Linked DNA regions of Humidesulfovibrio mexicanus. The protein of the gene in region 2 interacts with the protein of the main gene of each other region in a pairwise test. Links are inferred from orthologs where the notes say so. Each region holds a gene or a part of one and is shown on either strand. Other genes may lie near its edges.

The links.
Region 1: the proteins of CHB73_RS04785 (region 2) and CHB73_RS01950 interact in binary tests that used the Escherichia coli proteins (3 or more experiments, as listed by UniProt). The link is inferred for Humidesulfovibrio mexicanus from one-to-one orthologs.

Annotation. Positions count from the first base shown.
Region 1 is NZ_FZOC01000001.1:405,596-417,179, forward strand. Bases 3,652-6,667 are described here. They hold CHB73_RS01950 (ATP-dependent helicase), read left to right. Parts: upstream 3,652-4,051; coding sequence 4,052-6,283; downstream 6,284-6,667. Other genes in these bases: CHB73_RS01945 (alkaline phosphatase family protein), read left to right, coding at 3,652-4,055; CHB73_RS01955 (hypothetical protein), read right to left, coding at 6,290-6,667. In the rest of the region: CHB73_RS01930 (winged helix-turn-helix domain-containing protein), read right to left, coding at 1-74; CHB73_RS01935 (MATE family efflux transporter), read left to right, coding at 238-1,617; CHB73_RS01940 (DUF2156 domain-containing protein), read left to right, coding at 1,614-2,492; more of CHB73_RS01945, read left to right, coding at 2,745-3,651; more of CHB73_RS01955, read right to left, coding at 6,668-7,168; CHB73_RS01960 (HD family phosphohydrolase), read right to left, coding at 7,354-9,087; CHB73_RS01965 (phosphatidate cytidylyltransferase), read left to right, coding at 9,287-10,093; dxr (1-deoxy-D-xylulose-5-phosphate reductoisomerase), read left to right, coding at 10,103-11,320; RIP metalloprotease RseP, read left to right, coding at 11,421-11,584. UniProt on the Escherichia coli protein: A helicase with DNA-dependent ATPase activity. Unwinds DNA duplexes with 3'-5' polarity. Translocates on single-stranded DNA with 3'-5' polarity. Initiates unwinding more efficiently from a nicked substrate than double-stranded DNA.
Region 2 is NZ_FZOC01000002.1:213,309-224,788, forward strand. Bases 8,206-11,117 are described here. They hold CHB73_RS04785 (dihydrolipoyl dehydrogenase family protein), read right to left. Parts: upstream 10,399-11,117; coding sequence 9,013-10,398; downstream 8,206-9,012. Other genes in these bases: CHB73_RS04780 (hypothetical protein), read right to left, coding at 8,453-8,989; gcvPB (aminomethyl-transferring glycine dehydrogenase subunit GcvPB), read right to left, coding at 10,411-11,117. Outside these bases: flagellar filament capping protein FliD, read left to right, coding at 1-1,034; flagellar export chaperone FliS, read left to right, coding at 1,053-1,682; CHB73_RS04755 (ribonuclease J), read right to left, coding at 1,756-3,411; CHB73_RS04760 (lysophospholipid acyltransferase family protein), read right to left, coding at 3,413-4,132; fusA (elongation factor G), read right to left, coding at 4,315-6,387; CHB73_RS04770 (DUF488 domain-containing protein), read right to left, coding at 6,570-7,172; CHB73_RS04775 (hypothetical protein), read left to right, coding at 7,340-7,807; CHB73_RS16720 (hypothetical protein), read left to right, coding at 7,817-7,954; more of gcvPB, read right to left, coding at 11,118-11,480. UniProt on the Escherichia coli protein: Lipoamide dehydrogenase is a component of the glycine cleavage system as well as of the alpha-ketoacid dehydrogenase complexes.

The DNA.
Region 1 (11,584 bases), on a different replicon or contig from region 2:
GACTCCAGCCACAGGTGGACGCGCAGGGTTGGCGCGTCGCCAACAGTCCGGCCCTTGGAGAGTTCTGTGCTCATTTCGTAACCTCCACAGTTGGCGCGTGAAGCGCCTGACTCATACAAAACTTATGGCAGAACTACGGTCCAAGGTAAAGAAATTCCACGCAAGCCCCTTGGCAGGTCGCATTTCGTGGCTACTTGAATCCTTCGGCCCGGGCAAAAGCGCCGCGCCAGGACAACCATGAAACCGCAATTCCCCATGAACCATTCCGCCCTTCAGATCTGGAGCCTTACCTGGCCCCAGATGCTGATGATGTTCTTCAACTTCCTGGTGGGCTTCGTGGATGTCTGGGTCGCGGGGCAGATCGACCACCGGGTGCAGGCCAGCCTGGGCATCATCACGCAGTCGCTGTTCCTGTTCCTCATCATCGTCACAGCCGTATCTGGCGGAGCGGTCGCCGCCATCAGCCAGTCCCTGGGCGCAGGCAAACGTCTGCGCGCCGACCGGTATACCGGGCTGTGCCTCGCCATCGCCGCCGTGTCCGGCCTGGCCCTGGTGGGCCTGGGCCTGCCTTTGCGCCCCCTGCTCGTCAGGGCCTTGCAGGTGCCCCAGGACATCGCCCCCCTTACCGACCATATCCTTGAAGTCTTTCTTTTCGCCCTGCCTCCCTACTACATGATGCTTATGCAGAACGCCGTGTTCAGGGCTCGCAGGCAGGTCATGACGCCGCTGTACACCATGGTTCTGGTGACGCTGGTGAACACGCTGGGCGACCTGGGGTTGGGACTGGGATTGTGCGGACTGCCGCGTCTCGGCGTCACCGGCGTCATCTGGTCCACCTTCTTTTCCGTCACCGCCGGAGCGCTGTTCGGCCTTGCGGTGTTGCGGCGCGGCGGCATTCTGCGTCGCGAAATCTTCGCTCCCTGGCGCTGGGCGCGCCGCGCCCTGCCGTATCTGCTCAAGGTGGCGCTGCCCGCCGGGCTTCTGCAGGTGGTCTGGCACTTCGGCTACCTTGTGCTGTTCGCCATCACCGCAAGCCTGCCGCAAAACAGCGTCGTCGCCTTGGCCGGCATGGCCGCTGGAGCGCGGGTGGAGTCCATGCTCTTTCTCGCTGCGTTCGCCCTCAACCTTACCGCAGGCATCCTTGTGGGCCACCTGCTCGGCGAGGGCAAGCCGGAAGAGGCCCGGCGCATGGGTCTGCACATCCTTGGCGTCGGACTTGTGGGCATCGGACTGTTCGCCATCGCCCTCTGGCCGTTTCTCGGCGACATCGCCGCCTTCATCGCCCCCAACCCCGCTGTGCGCGCAGAAGCCGAAAACTATCTCGTGTACAATGTGCTGGCCATCCCCTTCACCCTCACCACGCTTATCCTGGCGGGCTCGCTGGCGGGTGCTGGGGCGACGGTGTACAACCTCGTGGGCATGGGCCTGGGTACCTGGGTGGTGCGCCTGCCCCTGGCCTACTGGCTCGGACATGTGGTTCTCGGCACGGCGACGGGGGTGTGGATATCCATGCTTGCCTCTCAGGCGGCCCAGGCGGCCATTCTTCTATACATTTACCTCAACAAGGACTGGCAGCGCTTCGCCATGTCCAAAACCCGCAATGGAGCGCGCCCATGACCCACGGCGACACGTTCGACCACATCTGCCTGAAACACCAGGAGGCTTACCGCGCCGCGCTGGCCGCGTGCCCGCAGGTCACCTCCGACTACGCTTTCGCCAACCTGTATGGCTGGACCGGCCATTATGGCCTGGGCTGGCGGCTGGCCGACGGCCTGGTCTGGATCCGCCAGAGCCTGCCCAAGACCATTCTTTGGGCTCCGGTGGGCGACTGGGCCAAGGTGGACTGGGCGGGGCTGCCGTGCATGGCCGGGCCCATGCGCTTTACCCGCGTGCCGGAAATGCTGGTGGAAATGTGGGCCAAGGCCTTTGGAAGCCGTCTGCGCGCCGAGGAAGCCCGCGACCACTTCGACTATGTCTATTCCGTTCCTGAGCTCATGGAGCTGAAAGGCAACCGCTTCCACAAAAAAAAGAATCTGCTCAACCAGTTCGAAAAGGCCAACATCTTCGAATACACGCCCATGCAGGACGACTGCGTGGAGGAGGTGCTGGACATGCAGGCCGAGTGGCACGGCTGGCAGGAACATCCCTCCGAGGCCTTGGAGGCCGAAAACGAAGCCATTTCCCGCGTTCTGAAAAGCTTCGACCGCATGGGAGCACTCATCGGCGGCACCATCCGCGTGGCGGGCAAGGTCATTGCCTACACTGTGGGCGAACAGCTCGACCGCGACACCATCGTCATCCACTTCGAGAAGGGCGACACGCGGTTCAAGGGCGTGTACCAGGCCATCAACAAGCATTTCCTGGCTGCGCAGCAAGGCCGCTTCACCCTTGTAAACCGTGAGCAGGACCTGGGCGACGAGGGCCTGCGCAAGGCCAAACTTTCCTACAACCCGGTGCAATTCATGAAAAAATATGAAGTTGAGCTGGTATAGCAGCATCACTCCGGCCGCGCCAGCACCTGGCCGGGTGCTCCGGGGACACCCTCCGGGGGCCAAAGGGGCTTCGCCCCTCTGGACTCCCGTTATGGCTGAAACGCTCCAGCTTGCCCGGCCCAGTGTCTCCTCCCTGCGCGAATCCACGGGGCCTTGCCCCGGAGATTCGCGGCTTGGCGGGTCCAGGGGGCGCTGCCCCCTGGCCGCCGGAGGCATATTCAGCCTTTCCTCCCCCTTCCCCCCCGCCCGGCCATGAGCTCTTCCGCCCGCCCTCGCCTCGTCGTTCTCGGACTGGACGGCCTGCCGCTCGCCCTGGCCCGTGCCCTGGGTCCCGAGCTGCCCAACCTTGCGCGCCTGCTGCCCCATGCCCGCGCCATTGAAAGCGAGCTTCCGGAACTCTCGCCCGTCAACTGGACGAGCTTTTTCACGGCCGAGGGGCCGGGCGTCCACGGGGTGCACGGCTTCACCGTGCTGGACCCGCAGGCCTACACCCTGCGCATCGCCAATTTCGCAGACGTGCGCACCCCGACGATCTTCGAGCGCCTGGGCCGTGCCGGACTCGTGTCGCGGGTGCTGAACCTGCCCAACATGGCCCCGGCCACCCCGCTCAAGGGAATGCTCGTGGCGGGCTTCGTGGCGGAGAGCCTCCGGCAGGCTGTGTTTCCGCCCTTCCTGCTGGGACCGCTCACCGCCGCGGGATATGTGGTGGAAGGCGACACCACGCGCGGTGCTTTTGACCCGGAGCACCTGCTTGGCCAGCTCAGGCTTTCGCTTTCCGGGCGGCGCGCGGCCCTTGATCTGCTTTGGCCGGACCTTGCCTGGGACCTGTTTGTGTGTGTGCTGACGGAAACGGACCGCCTGTTCCATTTTCTGTTTCCGGCCGTGGAAGACGCCGCGCATCCGCTGCACGGGGACTGTCTGGCCTTCCTGCGCCAGTGGGATCAGGCCATTGGCGAGGTGCTGGACCGCTTCGACGCGCTGCCGGAGCCCAAGCGGCTGGTGAGCTTCGCGGACCACGGCTTCTGTCGCCTGGAGGCCGAGGCCGACCTGAACCGCGTGCTCTTCGAGGCCGGGTTTCTCAAATACGCACGCCCCCCAAGGGATGAATGGGACGCCGGGGTCATTGGCGAGGAAACCCTGGCCTTTGCCATGGATCCTGGCCGCATAGTGCTGCACCGGCGCGGGCGCTTCGCGCGGGGCCGCGTGGGTGATGCCGACGCCCCGGCCCTGCTGGCCGATCTGCGCGCCGTGCTGCGCGGTCTTTCGTGGCGGGGGCGCACGGTCATGGAGCAGGTGCTCGACGGTCCCGAATTGTACGGAACCACGCACGCACCGGACCTCGTCTGCGTTCCCCAACCCGGCGTGGACCTGAAGGCGCGCTTTGACCGCGCGGAGATATTCGGGCACTTTGGACGCCAGGGAATGCACAGCCCGCAGGACGTGTTCTTCGCGGACACTCGGGACGACGGCCGCCCCGCGCGCCTGCGCGACACAGGGCGTTTGGTGCTGGAGCATTTCGGACTTTGCGATACACAGGACAAGCGGAGCACCATCATCCTATGAGCATAGATTTCGAGCGGGAGCTCAATCCCGCCCAGCGCGAAGCCGCCCTGCACATGGGCGGGCCGGTGCTGGTCATCGCGGGCGCGGGCAGCGGCAAGACGCGCACCATTGTCTACAGGCTGGCGCATCTGGTGGAGACGCACGTTTCGCCGGAAAACATCCTGCTCTTGACCTTCACCCGCCGCGCCGCGCAGGAGATGCTTCTGCGCGCCGGGCATGTGCTGGGACGACCGCTCACAGGGGCCAGCGGCGGCACCTTCCATTCCTTCGCCTACTCCGTGCTGCGCCGCAACGCCTTTGACGCGGGTTACGAACAGGGCCTCACGCTCATGGACAGATCCGACTCCGAGGATCTGCTGGGTGAACTCAAGGCGCACCTGGACCTCGGCAAGGGCGACCGCTCCTACCCGAAGCGCGCCACCCTGGCCGACATCATCACCAAGAGCCGCAACAAGGAGCTTTCCATCGGCGGCATCCTGGACCGCGAGGCCTACCACCTGCTGCCCTATCAGCCGGACATCGAGCGCCTGGCCGAGGAATACGCCAGGGCCAAGCGCGCCCAGGGGCTCATGGACTACGACGACCTGCTTTTCGAACTGGAGCGCCTGCTGGTGGAGCGCCCGGAAATCCGTGACGGCCTGAGGCGGCGCTACCCCTTCGTCATGGTGGACGAATACCAGGACACCAACCTGGTGCAGGCGCGGCTGGTGCGGCTGTTGACCGGAGAGGCGGGCAACGTCATGGCCGTGGGCGACGATGCCCAGTCCATCTATGCCTTCCGGGGCGCGGTGGTGGCCAACATCCTGGACTTCCCGCAGCATTTCCAGAACGCCCGGGTCATCCGCCTGGAGCAGAACTACCGCTCCACCCAGCCCATTCTGGACCTCACCAACGTCATCCTGGCGGGCGCGCAACAAAAGTTCGACAAGCAGCTCTTCACCGAGCGCGAGGGCGGGGCACGGCCGCGCATCCTCCAGACCCTGAGCGACCAGTCCCAGGCCACCCAGGTTGTCGGGCTCATTGTGGACATGGCCTCCCGCCACCCATTGCACGAGATCGCCGTGCTCTTCCGCGCGGGCTACCAGTCCTATCCGCTGGAAGTTGCCCTCACCCGCGCCGGGCTGCCCTACCGCAAGTATGGCGGCGTGCGCTTCAACGAGGCCGCGCACGTGAAGGACCTGCTGGCCTACCTGCGCCTGGCCGCCAACCCGGCGGATCTGCTGGCCTGGCAGCGCGTGCTGGGATTCCTGAAGGGCGTCGGTGTCAAGACCGCGAGCAAGATCGCACAGGCCATATTGGGCGGAGACGCCAAGGGCCTGGACAAACACGTAAAACGCTTCCCCGACCTGCCGCCGCTATTGGCCGAGCTGGACGCCCTGCGCAAACTGGCCCACGCGCCCGCCGCCGCGCTGGACCGCGCCATGAGCTTCTACGCGCCCAGCCTCTCGACCCTGTATCCCGACGACTATCCCAAGCGCCAGGCCGGGCTGGAGCAGCTGGCGCAAATCGTGGTCAATTACGCCAGCATAGAGGATTTCCTGGCCGACCTGTGCCTGGACGGCGCCAAGGAGGAGGAGGAGCGCGCCGAAAACGCTGTGGTGCTCTCCACCGTGCATTCGGCCAAAGGGCTGGAATGGCGCGGCGTCATCATCATCGACCTGGTGGAGGACCGCTTCCCGTCCAAGAAGGCGCTGCAAAGGCAGGAGGACATGGAGGAGGAGCGCAGGCTGATGTACGTGGCCTGCACTCGGGCCAAGGACGAGCTGGCGCTCATCGTGCCGGGCTCGGTGTTCAACCGCTTCAACAACTGCCGCGAGCCCGCCGTGGTGAGCCCCTTTGTGGCCGAACTGCCGGACGCCGTGGCCGAACGCTTCGTGGAGACCTACACCGGCGGCCTGCGCAGAAAGGACGAACAGGTGCGGCCCGGCGCCATGACCCGCGACGATGGCTACCTGCCGCCGGTGGTCTGCCCGGAGCCGCCACGCAAGCCGGACTACGAGCCCGGCGCGCGGCCGGTGAGCGCGGCAGCAGCACCACGCGCGCAACACGCCGCAGCGCCGCCGCCGAAATCCTCCATGGATGCCGCGCAGTCCAAATTCGGGCTGTGCGAGCACAAAATTTTCGGGCAGGGCAAGATCATCGCCGAGATTCCACCGGACAAATACCGCGTGAACTTCCCCGGCTTCGGGCTCAAGGTCATCGTGAAGGACTACGTGAAGCTGTTGTAGCGCCCCCTAGCCTTTGCGCGCCGACACGGCCTGGAGCGAACACCAGATGAAGCCCTGCACGTCGATGCAGTCGCGCGGGGCCATGCCGCCGCGCCGCTCCAGCACACCGGCCACATAGCGCACAAAATCCTGCATCCGGGAATAGCTGCGCCAGTTGGGTCGCGAATCGTAACCGATGTCGAAGGCGTAGGCCTTGGCCGCCTCCTGCATGTTCGACGGCTTGACGAAGGGATGCCGGTCGGGGTGGGCGAGGAAAAGAAAATAGGTCGCCGTGGTCCACTTGAGTGCGTCCAGTTCCTCCAGTACGGTGGCAAAGGCCTCGAAACGGGGGCCGAAGTCACCGTCCCCGTAGAGCACATCGAAAAACGCCGTCGCAAAACGGCGCTGCTCGGCCTCCCCACGCTTCAGCCCATCGCTCAAGGCCATCTTCTCGTTGGGGAAAATGAGGTTCGTCTTGCTCACAAGGCGCTTGGCGCGCTCGCACACCTCGGCGTGAGCGCCCTGCGCAAGCAGGGACGCCAGTTCACCGGATGAGCACAACTCGGCCATCTGCGCTGCGGCGGCAACCTTGTATTCCCGCTCGGAGGACAGGTACGCGGGGTCCTCGAACCCCTGCGTGAAGGCGTCCGTGAACGCCTTCTCCAACTGCAAAAACGAGCGCACGCCCCGCACGTCCGTCCGGGCATCGACCCGCGAAAACAGCGGGTGCCTCTGCGGAGCGGATGCCGCAAGCAAAACGTCCATGGGCATCAGCCGGACGCCGCCGAATTCAAACAAGACCTGACGCTTGCCCTGGTCGCCCAAGGCCAGCACCTTGCCTGTGCCCCAGTCCGGAACCTTGCTGTTCGTCACATACGACCCAACGGGAAAAGGCGCTTCGCTCATTGTTGTCCTCGCGGGCCGTGGCGGCTCGACGGTTCTGCGTTTCCTGCCTGCGCAGGCGTATTGCCCATGTGGGGCCAAGCGGCGGCCATGGCCCGTCCCGGCCTTGAGCCATCGCCCCGGAAGGGTTGTCCTACTCCACTCCGAAACGAAAGGCAAAGCCGATGCGGCGTATCAGCCCAACACGGCTAGCCTTTCATCTGCTGCGGCGGGGAAGGCTGCGGCACCTCGTCGATCTGCCCCGCGCCCATGTGCGCTTCGGCATACTGCCTGTACACGCCGGTCTTGAAGAAGAGGTCGAAGACCTCCGGGTCCATGTGCCGGTCCTTGACCATGAAGCCCATAATCTTCATGGCCTGAGAGAGCTTCATGGGCTCCTTGTAGGGCCGGTCCTTGGCGGTGAGGGCCTCGAACACGTCGGCCACGGCCAGGATGCGCGCTTGGAGCGAAAGCGCCTCGCCGCCGATGTGGTTGGGATAGCCGGTGCCGTCGAGCTTCTCGTGGTGCGCCCCGGCGAATTCCGGCACGCGAGCCAGGCGCTTGGGGAACGGCAAGCGCGAGAGCATGTCGATGGTGACCACCGTGTGGTCTTCGATGATCTTGCGCTCGGCATCGGTGAGGGTGCCTTTGCGGATGCAGAGATTCCGGACCTCGTCCTCGGTGAGCCAGGGCTTTTCCTCGTCGCCGTCCTTATAGGTGCGCGCGGCGATGGCCTTGACCCGCTCGATGCGCTCGTCGCTCATGAACTCGCCGGGCGTGTTGCAGGAGACGATGTAGGCGAGGTCGTCCTCCAGTTCCTGCCTGCGGCGCTCCATTTCGTCGGTGACGGCGAACATCTCTTGGCGCGAGGCCCCGCTTCCGGCCAGCTCAAGCAATTTCTCCAGCAGTTCTGCCTGGATGGCCTTGCCGATGAGCCTGAAGCGCGTTTGCACAAGGTCGATGCGGTCCACTATGGCCTCGAGCTTGGTGGCCTTGTCCACCACATGCACCGGGGTGGTGATCTTGCCCACGTCGTGCATCCAGGCGGCGAGCTTCAACTCCTCCATTTCGTTCTCGTCGAAACGCACGTTCTGGAAGGGGCCGTCCTGCTGCGCGTTCACGGCCTCGGCGATGCGCATGGTCAAGTCCACCACGCGGTCGATGTGGCCGCGGGTGTATGGGCTCTTGGCGTCGATGGCCGCCGCGATGCTTTGCATGAAGGAATACAGCAGGGCCTTCAGGCCGTTGATGAGCTGGGTGTTGGTGAGGGCCACGGCGGCCTGGCTGGCCAGGGACTTGACCGCCGCCAGGCCGACGGAAGAGAAGGCCGCGACCTCTCCCGTGCGCTTGTCCTTGGCGTTCAAGAGCTGCAGCACGCCGATGATCTCGTCTTCGTGGTTCTCCAGCGGGATGACGAGCATGGAGCGTGAGCGGTAGCCGGTGGAGGAATCGTAGCGGCGCGTGCCGCTGAAATCGAAGCCCTCCGCGCAATACACGTCCTCGATGTTCACGACCTCTCTGGTAAGGGCCACATGGGAGGACACGTTGGCGTGGTTCTCCTCGCCCGCCTCGGTATACAGGTTCACCGGGGGCAGGGTGATGGGGTTGCCGCTTGCGCCGCCAAGGCGCACATTCATGGTGTCGTTCTGCAGCACCACGAATTCGAGCTTGCGGCCGGTGTCGTCCACTATGTAGAGGGTGCCCGCGTCGGCCAGGGTGATGGAACGCGCAAGGCTTACGATCATCTCGAACAGGCGGTCGCGGTTCTGCTCGCCGGAGAGCGCCAGGCCGATGTCCGTCAGGTGGCGCAGGTGCTCGCGGAGACGGGCGGCGTGGGCGCGCAGTTCCTCAAGCCCGGCATGGTCGAGGTCCAGATCGGCGTCGAAGCCGTTTCCCTGCTTCTCCGGTGGTTCGGAGCATGACGCCCCGCTCGTCTCCGCCATTGGCTCCCCCTTCGGACGTCGAGTGGACCAAAGGCCGCCTGCGCAAAACGCCGCGCGCGGCTCATCCAGTCACCTAGCACGGATCGCGGCGGCGGGGAAAGGGGGGCAAGGCACGGTTGCCCCAGGAATTGGAATGGAGTACAAGGCCCAATGTCGCGTGGGGCACAGTCTCCGCGCAGTCCGCCCACAGGGAGCTTTCGTGTCGGCATCCGCCCATCAGCAGCGCATTCTCACCGCCATTCTCGCCGTGTCCCTGGTGGCCCTTGCCCTGTGGCAGGGCGGCGTGTTCGTCCTGGCGGTCCTGGTGGCGGTAAGCGCCCTGGGCCAGTGGGAGTTCACGGCCATGTTCCGCCCCGGCCCGGAACACAGGCCCCTGCGGCTGACAGGCATGGCCCTTGGCCTGGGCCTGCTTCTGGCCGTGCGCCTGGCCGGGCAGGAGTATCTGGCCTGGGTGCTGGCCGCCTGCTTCTGGTTTCTGGCCCTGCGCTTTTTGCTGCGCTACGGCCGCGACCAGGAAGGCGCCGACTTCCACGATGAACTGATCCTCATGGCCGGGCTCATGTATCTGCCGCTCATGCTCCAGTTCTGCCTCTCCCTTTCCACGCCGGAAATCGTCCTCGTGCTTCTTTCCACTGCGGTTTCGGACACGGCGGCCTACTATTCCGGCACCTATTTCGGCAAAACCAAAATTTGGCCGCAGGTAAGCCCCAAGAAATCCTGGGCCGGAAGCATCGGCGGCTTCATTGGTTGCGTGGCCGCGGTGACGGCCTACGGCGTCTCTTTCGGCGATGCGCCCGTTGTCCTCTGGGTGCTTCTGGGAGCGCTCTTGAACATCGCGGCGCAGATGGGCGACTTCTTCGAGTCCGCCCTCAAGCGCAAACTCTGCGTCAAGGACTCCGGCACGCTGCTTCCCGGCCACGGCGGCCTGCTCGACCGCATCGACAGCCTGCTGCTGGCCCTGCCCTGCTACGCCCTGTTCAAAGAAGTCGCCCCGCTCTTCCCCTAGCAGGCCGCCATGAAAAGCTACATCTCCACCTGGCCGCAAGCCGCTCCGGATCTACCCTTTCCCCGCACGCTCGCCGTGCTGGGATGCACCGGGTCCATCGGCGTAAGCGCCCTGGACGTTGTGGGGCAGCACCCGGAACTGTTCCGCGTGGCCGCGCTGGCCGGGGGCAGGAACGCCCGCCGCCTGGCCGGGCAGGCCGCTCGTTTCCGTCCAGCGCTCCTGGCCGTGCTGGACGACGGGGTGGCCGACGAACTGCGGACGCTGTTGCCCGCGGGCTACGCGCCGGAAATCGTCACCGGCCCCGAAGGGTACACGGCCGCGGCGACGCTGCCGGAAGCAACGCTTGTGCTTTCGGCAATCGTGGGCGCCGCGGGCTTTCTGCCCACACTGGCTGCAGCCCAGGCGGGCAAACGCATCGCGCTGGCCAACAAGGAAAGCCTGGTGCTCGGCGGGTCGCTCATCCGCGAGGCCTGCCGCAAATCCGGGGCCGTGGTGCTCCCCGTCGATTCCGAACACAACGCGCTGTTCCAAGCGCTGTGCGGCCATGCGGACGCCGAGGGCAAGGAGCTGTCCCGGCTCATCCTCACGGCCTCCGGCGGTCCGTTCCGCGGGCGCGACGCCGCGTTTCTCGCCGCGGTAACGCCGGAACAGGCCATGAGCCACCCCAACTGGAGCATGGGCGCAAAGATTTCCGTGGATTCGGCAAGCCTTATGAACAAGGGGCTGGAGGTCATCGAGGCCTGCCATTTGTACGGTCTGCCGGTCCAGCGCGTGGACGTGCTCGTGCATCCGCAAAGCATCGTGCACTCCCTGGCCGAATACGTGGACGGCTCGCAGCTTGCGCACCTGGGCGTGCCGGACATGCGCATTCCCATCGCGCATTGCCTGTGCTTCCCCAGGCGGGTGACCCTGGACATGCCCCGGCTGGACCTGGCCCAGGTGGGCGGTCTCACCTTCGAACGGGCCGACGAGGCGCTGTTTCCCTGCCTGCGCCTGGCCAAGGAGGCCTACGCCGCCAGCCCCAGCCATCCGGCCGTGCTGAACGCGGCCAACGAGGCCGCCGTGGACCTGTTCCTGACCGGTGCCATCGGATTCATGGACATTCCCCGGCTCATCGAGGCGGAGTTGGAGCGCCATGCCGGACTTGGCCCTGCGCCGGACGCGAGGGCGCTTTTGGACGTGGACGCGCGAACCAGGCGGAGCGTGCGCGAAGCCGCGGCAAAATAATGCGGTCGGCGGCGAAGGCCCGGGGCCTCGCGCCGAGCTCCCCTTTTTGTCATCGTGACAACGAAAGCCGGCCCACCCCGGCAATGTGCAAGGAGTTCCTGTGGGTGTCATCGCCATTGTGCTCGTTCTGGGCGGACTGATTTTCTTCCACGAGCTTGGGCATTTCCTGGTGGCCCGCATGTTCGGCATCGGGGTCAAGGCCTTTGCGCTGGGCTTCGGGCCCAAGATCGCCAGCTTCCGTTCCGGAATGACGGAATACCGGCT
Region 2 (11,480 bases):
AAAGTTCCCTCATCAAGGTGGACGGCTTTCCCGTGGGCAGTGGGAACTGGATTTCCCGGGACTCGAATTCCGTGGAGGACGTGATTCCCGGTGTTTCGCTCACGCTCAAGCAGGCCAACTCCAACGCCAGCATCACCATTGGCGTCACCACCGACACCGACGCCATCAAGGAGAACGTCGAGACGTTCATCGCCGCAGTGAACGAGGTGCGCGGCATCCTCCAGACGCTGACCAAAGTCAGCGACAGTTCAGGCACCGCAACGGGATCGCTCTTGACCGGCAACTACGGCGTGCAGCTCATCGGTTCCCAGCTCAAGGACGTCATCACTGACCTGGGGTTGGGCTTCACCTTGTACGATGGCAAAGCAAAGACGGGAGATTTGTACTCCGCCCTTTCGCAGATTGGCATCACCACCGACGCGGACGAATCCTCCAGCACCTACGGGATGCTCATTCTTGACGAGGACGCCCTGGACGAGGCCCTTGCCGAAGACCCCAACGGCGTGGCCGAGCTGTTCGCGGCCGATTACCAGGGCGAGAGCCAGTCCGGAGATTTTTCGTATTTGAGCCGCATCAACGGCAAGACCAAGGCCGGAAGCTACAAGGTGGAGATCACCACCGGCGCGGACGGCAAAATCACCAGCGCCACCATCGACGGCAAGCCCGCGGGCGTGGACGGGTACAGGGTGACGGCGCTTAGCGGCGCTGCCTCGGGCTTGGTGGTGCAGCTGGACAACCACACGGCCAGCTCGACCTTTTCCGGCACTGTGGAGCTGAAGCTCGGCAAGGCCGGGGAAATGTCGGAAAAGCTCGCCGAGCTCACCAACACCACCAGCGGCCCGCTGGCCATTCTGGAGGAGAACTATGGCGAGATCATGGACAGCATCGACGACAAGATCGCCAGAGAGGAAAAGCGCCTGGCGACCATGAAGTCCCGGCTCAAGGACCAGTACGCCAGGCTTGACGCGCTGTTGAACACGCTGACCAACACGCAGAGCCAGCTCACCAGCCTTATTGAACAGCTCTCCAGCTAGGAGGGCGGCGGAGACACAATGCTTAAGGCAGCCAAGGCCTATCTCGCCACACAGGTGTCGACCTCTTCCCAGGGCGACCTGCTCATCATGCTGTACGACACGGCCGTGAAGCAGTTGCGGCAGGCCATAGAGAAGATGCGCGCGGGCGATGTCGCCGGCAAGGGCGTGCTCATCTCCAAGGCCATCAACATCATCAGCGAGCTGCAGGAAAGCCTGAACAAGGAGCGTGGGGGCGACATCTCCAAAAATCTGTTCCAGCTGTACTTCTTTTGCAACGCCAGGCTGCTTAAGGCCAACCTCAAGATGGACCAGCAGATGGTGGAGGAGGTCATCGGCATCCTCACCGGCTTGCGGCAGGCCTTTGCGCAGATCATCCCAACGGCCGCCACGGGCGTGGCGGCGGTAACGCAGGCCACGGACACCCAACCTGTCGCGGAGGAGCCGACCAAGCCCCTTGCCGCGGCGTCCGCATCGCCGGAGCCGGTCGTCTCGAAAGCTGCCGCGCCTGAACCGGTCACGCCGGAACCGGATGCGTCAGACGATTCACAGCAGGTTTCGCCTGCGCAGGAGAACGCTTCCCCTGCGGCGGCGCGCCCCGTGAGCACGCTGCGCCTGCGCGCGGCCAACGCCTACGCCACCACACGCTGACCTGGCAGGGGCCAGTACGCGAAAAAGCCCCCCGGACCTGCTTGGGTCCGGGGGGCTTTTTCGCGTCAGCGCCCTACAGGGCGATGATCAGCGGGACCACCACGGGGTCGCGCTCCAGCACGCGGCGGAAGAAGCGCCTGAGCGCCCCGCGAACGCGCTCCTTCAGGCGTTTGAGGTTGGCGGTGCCCATCTCCTCCACCTCTTCCAGCACCACGCACTTGGCGTCTTCCAGCAGGTGGGCGTACTGCTGCTCGAAGATGAAGCCCTTGGATACGATGTCCGGGCCGAGGGTGATCTCGCCGGTGTCCTGGTCCACCACCAGAAGCAGCACCACCATGCCCTCGCCCGCCAGGAGCTGGCGCTCCTTCAACACGCTTTGGCCCACGTCGCCCACGCCCTTGCCGTCCACCAGGATGCGTTCTGCGGGCACGGCCTCCTCCAGGCGCACGCCCCCCTGGCCCAGCAGGGTGATGGGCTGGCCGTCCTCCAGCACGAAGGCGCGTTCCGGGGCCACGCCGCACTCCACGGCCAGGCGCGAGTGCTTCACCAGATGGCGGTATTCGCCATGCACGGGCACAAAGAACTTGGGCCGCACGGTCTCCAGCATGATGCGCAGCTCCTCGCGGTGGGCGTGGCCGCTGGCGTGGATGGCCTGGACCTTTTCGTACAGCACCTCGGCCCCCAGCTTGTAGAGCCGGTTGATGACCTTGGTGATGGCCAGCACGTTGCCGGGGATGAACCGCGAGGACAAAAGCACCAGGTCGCCTTTCTTGATGCGCACGCTCCTGTGCTCGTCCAGGGACATGCGCGAGAGCGAAGCCAAGGGCTCGCCCTGGCTGCCGGTGACCACAAGCACCACTTCCTCGTCCTTCAGGCCGCCGATCTCCTCCACCTCCACGGGCGTGCCGCCGGGGATGCGCAGGTAGCCCAGGTCGCGGGCAAGCTCGATGTTGCGCGAGAGGCTGCGGCCGCTGATGGCGACCCTGCGGCCGCAGGCGGCGGCGAGGTCGTAGATTTCCTGCAGGCGCTGGATGTGGCTGGAAAAGAGCGTGACGATGATGCGGCCGCGCGCGCGGTCGAACACCTCGCGCAAGCTGGCCTTGATTTCGCGCTCGGTGAGGGCGAAGCCGTCGCGCTCCACATTGGTGGAGTCGCTCATGAGCAGGGTGACGCCCGGCTCGGAGAAGCGGCGGATGCCCTCCAGGTCGGTGGCGTGCCCGTCCAGGGGGTTGCGGTCGATCTTGAAGTCGCCCGTGTGCAGGACGCGGCCGAGGGGGGTCTCGATGCCGAGCGCATGGCCCTTGATGATGGAGTGGCACACGGGGAAGAAATTGAAGGTGAAGGGGCCGATTTCCACGCGGTCGCCGTCCTTCACCGGCCGCAGGTCGGCCTCGATGCCGCGTTCGTAGAGCTTGGCGGCAACCAGGGCCAGGGTGAAGTCCGAGCCGTACACGGGCACGTCCACATGGGGCAAAAGCCACGGCAGCGCGCCGATGTGGTCCTCGTGCCCGTGGGTGAGCACGACGGCCTTGATTCTGTCGCGCTGTTCCAGAATGTGCTCGAAACGGGGGATCACCACGTCCACGCCGAAGAGGTAGTCCTCGGGGAACATGAGCCCGCAGTCGATGAGCACCGTGGCGTCGTGGGTGCGCAGGGCCATGCAGTTAAGCCCGATCTCGCCCAGCCCGCCCAGGGGATGGATGGTCAGTTCGCCAGGGGCGGTGGTCATGTCAGCTCCTCAAGAGTTCCTGATAGGCCGCGTTCATCAGGGCGTACATGTCGTCCTTGAAGCGTTCGCGTTCCTTCAGGGTGTATTTGGAGGTGTCCACCGGGGGCAGCGCGCGCAAGCGAATGCGCTGGTCCGGGTTGAAGAGCATGGACTTCTTGGGCAAAAGCTTGCCCGTGCCCTCCATGATCAGCGGGGCCACGGGCAGGCCGCACTTGAGGGCCAGCACCATGCCGCCCACCTTGAAGTCCATGAGCTTGGAGAGGTCGGGGTTTCTCGTGCCTTCCGGGAATATGAGCGGGGAGATGCCGCTCTTGGCGCTGGCCACGGCATCGTCCAGGCTCTTCATGGCCGCGCGGCGGTTTTCGCGGTTCAGCGAAATGTGCCCGGCGTTGCCCAGCGCCTTGCCGTAGATGGGAATGCGGAAGAGGCTTTCCTTGGCCACGAAGCGCATGTGGTAGTTCCACAGCGCGTCGAAGAGGATGGGGATGTCGAAAAGGCTTTGGTGGTTGCAGAAGAAGACATAGTGGCCCTTGGGGTCCAGGGCGGAGAGGTCCACGTCCACCTTGATGCCCGCCATGCGCAGCATGGCCCGGCCGTACACCTTGCCGAAGTGGTCCTTCTCGTCCAGGGTCGCCTTTTCCTGGTCGAGCATGAGCTGGCGCACGCTGTAGTAAACGGTTGCCGGAACTAGGCTGATGAAGAAGCGCAGCACTCGGTACATTGTTCGTCCCTGTTAGAAAAACGTTCCCCTGTCCCTACGTGAAACGCCCCCTGGGCACAAGCGCGGTGCTGCGCGCAGGCCTCGCCGGGCAGCCCCCGCCGGGCAGGCGCGAGCCGAAAAAAGGGCGGCGGAGCGCATGGCCCCGCCGCCCGTCAACGGCTGAACAGTTCTGGCGGCGGCCCCTATTCCTCTTCCGCGGCCTCGCGCTTGTTCTCTTCAATGACCTTGGCCGCGATGGGCGGCGGGCATTCCTCGTAGTGGGAGAACTCCATGGTGAAGGTGCCTTGGCCCGCGGTCATGGAGCGCAGGTCCGGGGCGTATTTGAGCACCTCGCTCATGGGCACGTGGGCCTTGATCTCGGTGACGCCCGCCTGGGATTCGCTGCCCAGCACCTTGCCCCTGCGGCTGGACAAGTCGCCGATGACATCGCCCATGTAGGCGTCGGGCACGGCGACCGTGACGGTCATGATGGGTTCGAGCAGGATCATCTTGGCCTTCTCGCAGGCTTTCTTGAAGGCGAGCGAACCCGCGATCTTGAAGGCCATTTCCGAGGAGTCCACGTTGTGGAAGCTGCCGTCGTACAGGGTGACCTTGAAGTCGATGACCGGGAAGCCTGCAAGCACGCCGCGCGCGGCGGATTCCTGCACGCCCTTGTCCACGGCCGGAATGTACTGCCGGGGAATGGAGCCGCCCACGATGGCGTCCACGAATGCATAGCCGGCGCCCTTGGGCTGGGGCTCCAGGTGAATCCAGCAGTCGCCGAACTGGCCGCGTCCGCCGGTCTGCTTCTTGTGGCGGCCCTGGATCTCCTTGGCAGCGGTCTTGAAGGTTTCGCGGTAGGGCACCTTGGGGGTTTTGAGGATGATGTCCACCTTGTAGCGGCGCTTGGCCTTCTCCACGCTGATCTCGATATGGTTCTGGCCCATGCCGGAGAGCAGGGTGTCGGCGGTCTCCTCGTCGCGCCCAAGCTTCAGGGTCACGTCCTCGTCCAGGAGCTTGGCCATGGCCTGGTACACCTTGTCCTCGTCGCCCTTTTCCTTGGGGGCCAGGGCGTAGGTGATGAGGGTGGGCGCCAGGCCGGGCTTTTTGAGCACAAAGGGGGCCTTGTCCGAGGAGAGGCTGTCGCCGGTCTTGGTGTCCTTCAGCTTGGCCAGGGTGACGATGGCGCCGGGGCCTAGCGGCGTTTTGCAAGGCGCGTTCTCCTTGCCGGTGGTCAAGAGCAGCTGGCCCATGCGTTCCTGCTGGCCCGTGCGGGAGTTGACCAGGGTAAGGTCGCCGGTGAGCGTGCCGGAAAAAACGCGCATCACCGTGAGCTGCCCGGCGAAGGGGTCGGCCAGGGTCTTGAACACGAAGCCCGCCACCGGGGCGGCCTCGATGCTCTCGCGCACGGAGCCGTCCTCGCCCTCGAAGGGGGCGTGGTCCAGGGGCGAGGGCAGCAGGGCCTGGATGGCGTCGAGGAGCTGCGGCCCGCCCATGTTCAGCAGTGCAGAGCCGATGACCACGGGCACAAGCTCGCCCGTTTTGACGCCCGCCACCAGCGCGCCCTTGAGCTCGTCCGGGGAGAGTTCGCCCGCGTCCAGGTACTTTTCCATGAGCGCTTCGTCGCTTTCGGCGATATTCTCGATCATGGTCTCGCGCAGGGGGGTGGAGAGGCCCGCGACATCGGCGGGCGTTGCTTCGGTTTTGGCGCCGCCCTTGCCGTCGAAGACGAGGGCCGTGTCCTCCAGCAGGTCCACCACGCCTTTGAATTGCTCCCTTTCGCCGATTGGGTAGTGCAGGAGCACGGGCTTGATGCCAAGGCTGTCCTTGAGCGAGGTGAACGCGGCCTGGAAATCGGCGCGGTCGCGGTCCATTTTGTTGATGAACACGATGGCCGGGAGCCCGGCCTTTTTGACTTCGCTCCAGGCCTTGCGGGTGAGCGGCTTCACGCCGTCAACCGCGTCGATGACGAAGATCACGGCATCGGCAGCGGCCAGGGTGTAGGGCAGGTCGCCGTTGAAGTTGTTGTCGCCCGGAGTATCGATGAGGAAGTGCTGGTTCTTGTTCCACTTGAAATTGGCGAAACTCGGCTGAATGGAGCCCCGGCGCTTGATTTCCTCGGGTTCGAAATCAAGAGCGGTGGTGCCGTCCTCGATTTTTCCCAGGCGGTTGACGGCGCCGGCGTTGAACAGAAGCATTTCGGCGACAGAGGTTTTGCCGCTGCCGCCATGACCCACCAAAGCATACGTCCGTTGAGACCTGAGCGCTTCCGACATCCCATACTCCGTGTATCGAGTTTATCCGCCGAAACCCTGGTCCGGCGGGAAAAGACGAACCCACCTGGAATTATCTATGCTTAGATGTATAGGGAGGAGGAAGCGAGAATGTCAAGGGCGCGCGGAAAATGGATTTCGGTTGCGTGCTGGCTCGGCTTTGCCTCTGCGCAGGGGCGAGGTGGTTACGTGCGACCGGAGCAGGGGGGCTTGGGGAATGCCCTGGCGGAGCGCCAGCGCGGCGCGGGCTCGTCGCCGAAGAGCGTAAGCTGGCGTGGTTGGGCGGCCTCCTCGTCCAGCAGCTCCGCTTCGGAGATGATGCCGCCTTCGGGGAGGATGTGCGCCAGGCCTATGCCCTTTTCGCGCAGCACCCGGCCCACAAGCCTTCGGCGGTGGCATTCTCGCGGATGTTCCTCCACGCAGGCCAGCGCCAGTTGCCTGCCCTGGCGCAGCTCGTGCACCACGCGCTCGATTCCCAGATCGAATTCCGGCTGTGCGGCCACGCGGTCATACAGCACATGGCCGTGCCGGTCGTAGCAGTCGGGATCGCCGGGCAGGCCGCAGAGCTCCCGGCCCAGGTAGAGATAGTCCAAACCGTGGGACCGGGTCTGTGTGGCGATGGATTCCTGCGCGAATTGGGGGACATGGGACAAAAACGCGGGCGGCCGCACATCGGCCAGGACAGTGATGCCGTATGCGCGCAGGTTGTTCAGAAAGCGCTGCACGGGCATGTCCGCATAGCCTATGGTGAACACGGCGAGGGATCCGGCCAGGGCGTCGGGGGGCATGGGGTTTTGGCCTCCTGGTCCAGTCTGTATGCAACTGTTCTGTATGCGTCAAGCGAACCAGGCCGAAGCAGGAACCGGCACCGGCCTCGGCCACTTGCGGCATGGACCGGGCGCATGTATCATCATCGCGCTCCAGGATGCGCCAACCAAGCCAAGGAGAACCGGCCATGCCCATGAAGGACTATCAGGATGCGCTGACCCGGCTGCAGAAAGCACTGGCCGCAGGCTACCGGGACGCGCCGCAGGTCATCAACCAGCCGGGGCAGTCGCTCATGTGTAAGGTGGACCCGGACAACTATCTGGCCCTTGAGCCCGTGTTCACCGAGATACTTGCCCGCTGGGCGGTGTCCTTTCCGCAGGGCGTGCTGGAGACGTTGGTGCATACCGGCAACCTGGTGTTCTGCAAGCCGCTCGGCACCCACGTCATTCCCCTTACGGTAAGCTGGGGCGGCAACGATTACGAGGTCCAGGCGGCCTTCCTTCCGGCCGGGTTCGTGGACCGGGCGCTCAAGCTCTACGCCGGGGTCCAGGATCCCCTGCCGGTTTCCGAGCTGCGCATCCGCGCGGACCAGCGCCCCGCGGTGGAGGCCTTCTTCACAGCCATGACCCCGCCCAGTTCCTTGGCATACCTGTAAGCCCGGCCCATGACGCCGAGCGCCAAGATCCTGGGCCACACCAAATCCGACGCCCTGCGTCTGGCGCGCGAGAACGTCCGCCCCGGCGCCCGCGTGCTGGCATCTGGCGGGGCCTTCGCGCTCAGCACGCCCAACATGGCGGCATAACGTCGCGGCTGCGCTTTTTGCTCACCGGCTTTTGCACGGGCAAGTGGCGCTTCATTCGGCACGGCGTGCCCCTGGAGCAGGCCTTCGCCTTGCACAACCACCCGGCGCGCCTGCCCGTGCCGCTGCACTCGCTGCGCGCCCTGGGCTTTGCGCCCGCTGGTGGACGGCGTCTCCGTGAAGCCCAAGAGCGTGGCGCTGTCCGCGGTCTTCGTCGGGTCCATCAAGCCCCTCGCCTGGCTCAACGTGTTCTGGAGCGAAAAAGGTATGAGGCGTTCCAGGGCGTCCCGATATCAGGCGCGGCTCCAAAGCGCTCCCTGCGGACCGGTTGGCCGTGGGGGCGAATACAGGCGCGGCCACGTCCGCAGACGCCGTTTCCGAGCTGCCGGAGTGGGCGCATCGCTCTGATTCCTGAGCCCGCCCCTTGTTGGGGCAAATAAGAAAGGCGGCCCCGGAATCACCCGGCGGCCGCCCTTTTCGGTGGCGGGACAAGCCTGGGGGCTAGTCCTTGTTCGGGCTCTCGCACTTGGCATACAGCATACAGCCCGCGCAGGTGGCGAGGGCGGGCATGTTGGTGAACACCGCGAACTGGCGGTTCACCGTGCCTTCCGCATTCCACTCAAGCCCCAGCTTCTTGAAGGCTGCGACGACCTCCTTGCCGGGTTTGGGCAGGGGGGCGCAGCCCTTGTCGGCCAGATCGGGCAGCAGGTTCTGCACGGCGCTCATCACCATGTGGATGGCCAGGTTGTGGAAGGCCATGCCAGCCGAGGGCGAGTCCTGCCAGATGCCTTCGATCTCGTCCTCCACGGGCTTTTCGAGCCAGAGGATGACGTAGCCGGGATCCTTTTCCCCCCCGGCGGAGAGGCGATAGGCCTTGAGGTGCTGCTGCCAGCTGTCAAAGCGGGGCTCCAGCTCCTCCAGCATGTCGTTGTCGAGGCGGGTCTCTCCGGCCAGTTCGCAGTAAGTGAACAGGTCGAACTCCGGCTGCACCGCGATGGGCGCGGCGGTGAGGGGAGCGGTCGCTTTTTTCGTGGTCACGCTGTTTTCTTCCTTGCGCCGTCTTACGCGGCTTCCTTATCGGCCAGCATGGCCGCCTTGAGGGATTCGTCCAGGGTGGGGTGCGGGAACATGAAGCCCGCGGCGTCCTCCCTGGTCCAGCCCGCCCGCACCAGAAGCGCGGCCGACACCGCCATGCGCGACACGTCCGCGCCAACGGCCGTGACGCCCACAAGACGCCCCTGCCGCCACACGCATTTGACGAAGCCCTGAGTGGCGGCGTGGGCCTGGGCGATGGGGTTCTGAATGAGCTGCGCGCGCGATACCAGCACGCTTTCGCCTCCGGCCTTGGCTTCGTCTGCCATGAGGCCCACGCGGAGCACTTCCGGATTGCCGTAGAGGATGCTTGGCACCGGGCCGGAGTCGTATGGGGCCTTGCCGCCTTTTCCAAGCAGGCGCTGCACCACGTAGTGGGCTTGGTGGCTGGCCGCGTGGGCCAGCAGCGTCCTGCCGTTCACGTCGCCCACGGCGTACACGCCGGGCGCGGCCTCCAGATATTCGTTGGTGCGCACGGAGCCGGGGCCGGAAAGCTCCACGCCCAGGGACTCCAGGCCGAGATCGGCGCTGTTGGGCCTGCGGCCCACGGCCACAAGGGCGCACTCTGCCGCCAGTTCCTCGCCAGCGGATTCTGCGCTGGTCTGCATGGTGAGCACGGCGCTGTCGCCCTGGGTGGTGACGGAGGTCACCTGGACCCCCAGGCGCAGTTCCCAGCCCATGCGGCGGAATGCGGCCTCCAGCGCGCGGCTCACCTCCCGGTCTTCCGGCCCGGCGATGCGCGGCAAGGCATCGACGATGGTGATCTTCGCGCCCAGACGGTGCGCGGCCTGGGCCATTTCGAGCCCGATGAAGCCGCCGCCCACCACGATGAGGCTCTGCGGCATGGCGGGCAGGGCCAGAAAGCCTGTGGAATCCAGCACGCGTACGCCGTCTGGCGTCAGGCCCGGAAAGCACGCCGGGCGCGAGCCCGTGGCCACCAACAGGTTCTTGAAGCCGATGGTTCGCGTTCCGTCCGTCCCGGCCACCTCGATGGAGGCCGAGTCCGCCAGGCGGCCGCGCCCGGCGTGGAGGTCCACGCCAAGCTGGGCCAGGCGGGCGGCCATGGCCTTGCGCGTGGCCGCAACGTGCCGGTCCTTCTTGGCCTGCAGCGCGGCGAAGTCCACCCGCACCTCGCCCGAGGCCACGCGGGCCTTGGACTGGGCGGCCAGTTCCTCGATGGCGCTGGTGGCCCCGAGCCAGAGCTTGGTGGGGATGCAGCCCCGGTTCAGGCAGGTGCCGCCAAGCTCCGCGGCTTCCACCAGGGCGGTCTTGAGGCCTGCGGCGGCGGCCTCCACGGCGGCGTCGAAGCCGCCCGGACCGCCGCCCAGCACCACGAGGTCGTATTGCGTCGTCATGCGGTCCCTTTGCTACAGGTCGTCGGTGAGTTCCATGGCGCGCGCGGCGCGGGTCTCGTCCAGGCGGGTCACCGGCAGGGTGCGCGGCGCGCCCGTGGCCGACTCCGGGTTTTTCTCGGCCTCGGCCACGATGGCCAGCAGGTCGTCCGCGAAGCGGTCCAGGGTTTCCAGGCTCTCGGTCTCGGTGGGCTCGAACATGAGCGCCTCCTTGACGATGAGCGGGAAGTAGATGGTGGGCGCGTGGTAGCCCTTGTCCAGCAGCGCCTTGGCGATGTCCAGGGCGCGCACGTGGCAGGTCCCGGCCTGTTTGCAGGCGCTGGCTACGAATTCGTGCATGCACACGCGGTCGTAGGGCACCTCAAGGGCCGCATCGAGCCGTTTGCGCAGGTAGTTGGCGGCCAGCACCGCGGCCTCGGTGGCGCGGGCAAGGCCCGCCCCGCCCAGACGCAGGATGTAGGCATAGGCCTTCAGCACCACGCCGAAGTTGCCGTAGAACGGGGCCACGTAGCCGATGGACTTGGGGAAGTCGTAGTTCAGGAAGAACTGGCCGTCTTCCAGCTTCTCCACGCGGGAGATGGGCAGATAGGGCCGGAGCTTCTCGCACACGCCCACCGGGCCGGAGCCGGGACCGCCGCCGCCGTGGGGCGTGGCGAAGGTCTTGTGCAGGTTCAGGTGCACCACGTCGAAGCCCGCGTCGCCCACGCGCATCTTGCCCATGATGGCGTTCATGTTGGCCCCGTCGTAGTAGAGCAGGGCGTCCACGGAGCGCAGCATCTCCACGATCCGGGGCAGATTTTTTTCGAACAGGCCCAGGGTGTTGGGGCAGGTCATCATCATGCCCGCCACCTGGTCGTCCAGCACCTTGGCCAGCTCGTCGGGGTCAACGATGCCGTCGCGGCTGGGCAGGTTGACCACGTCGTAGCCCGCGATGGCGGCGCTGGCCGGATTGGTGCCGTGGGCGCTGTCGGGCACGATGATCTTGGTCTTCTTGTTGCCCTTGTCCTTGTGGTAGGCGGCGATGATCATGACTCCGGTGAGCTCGCCGTGCGCGCCCGCCATCGGATGCAGGGTGAAGGCATCCA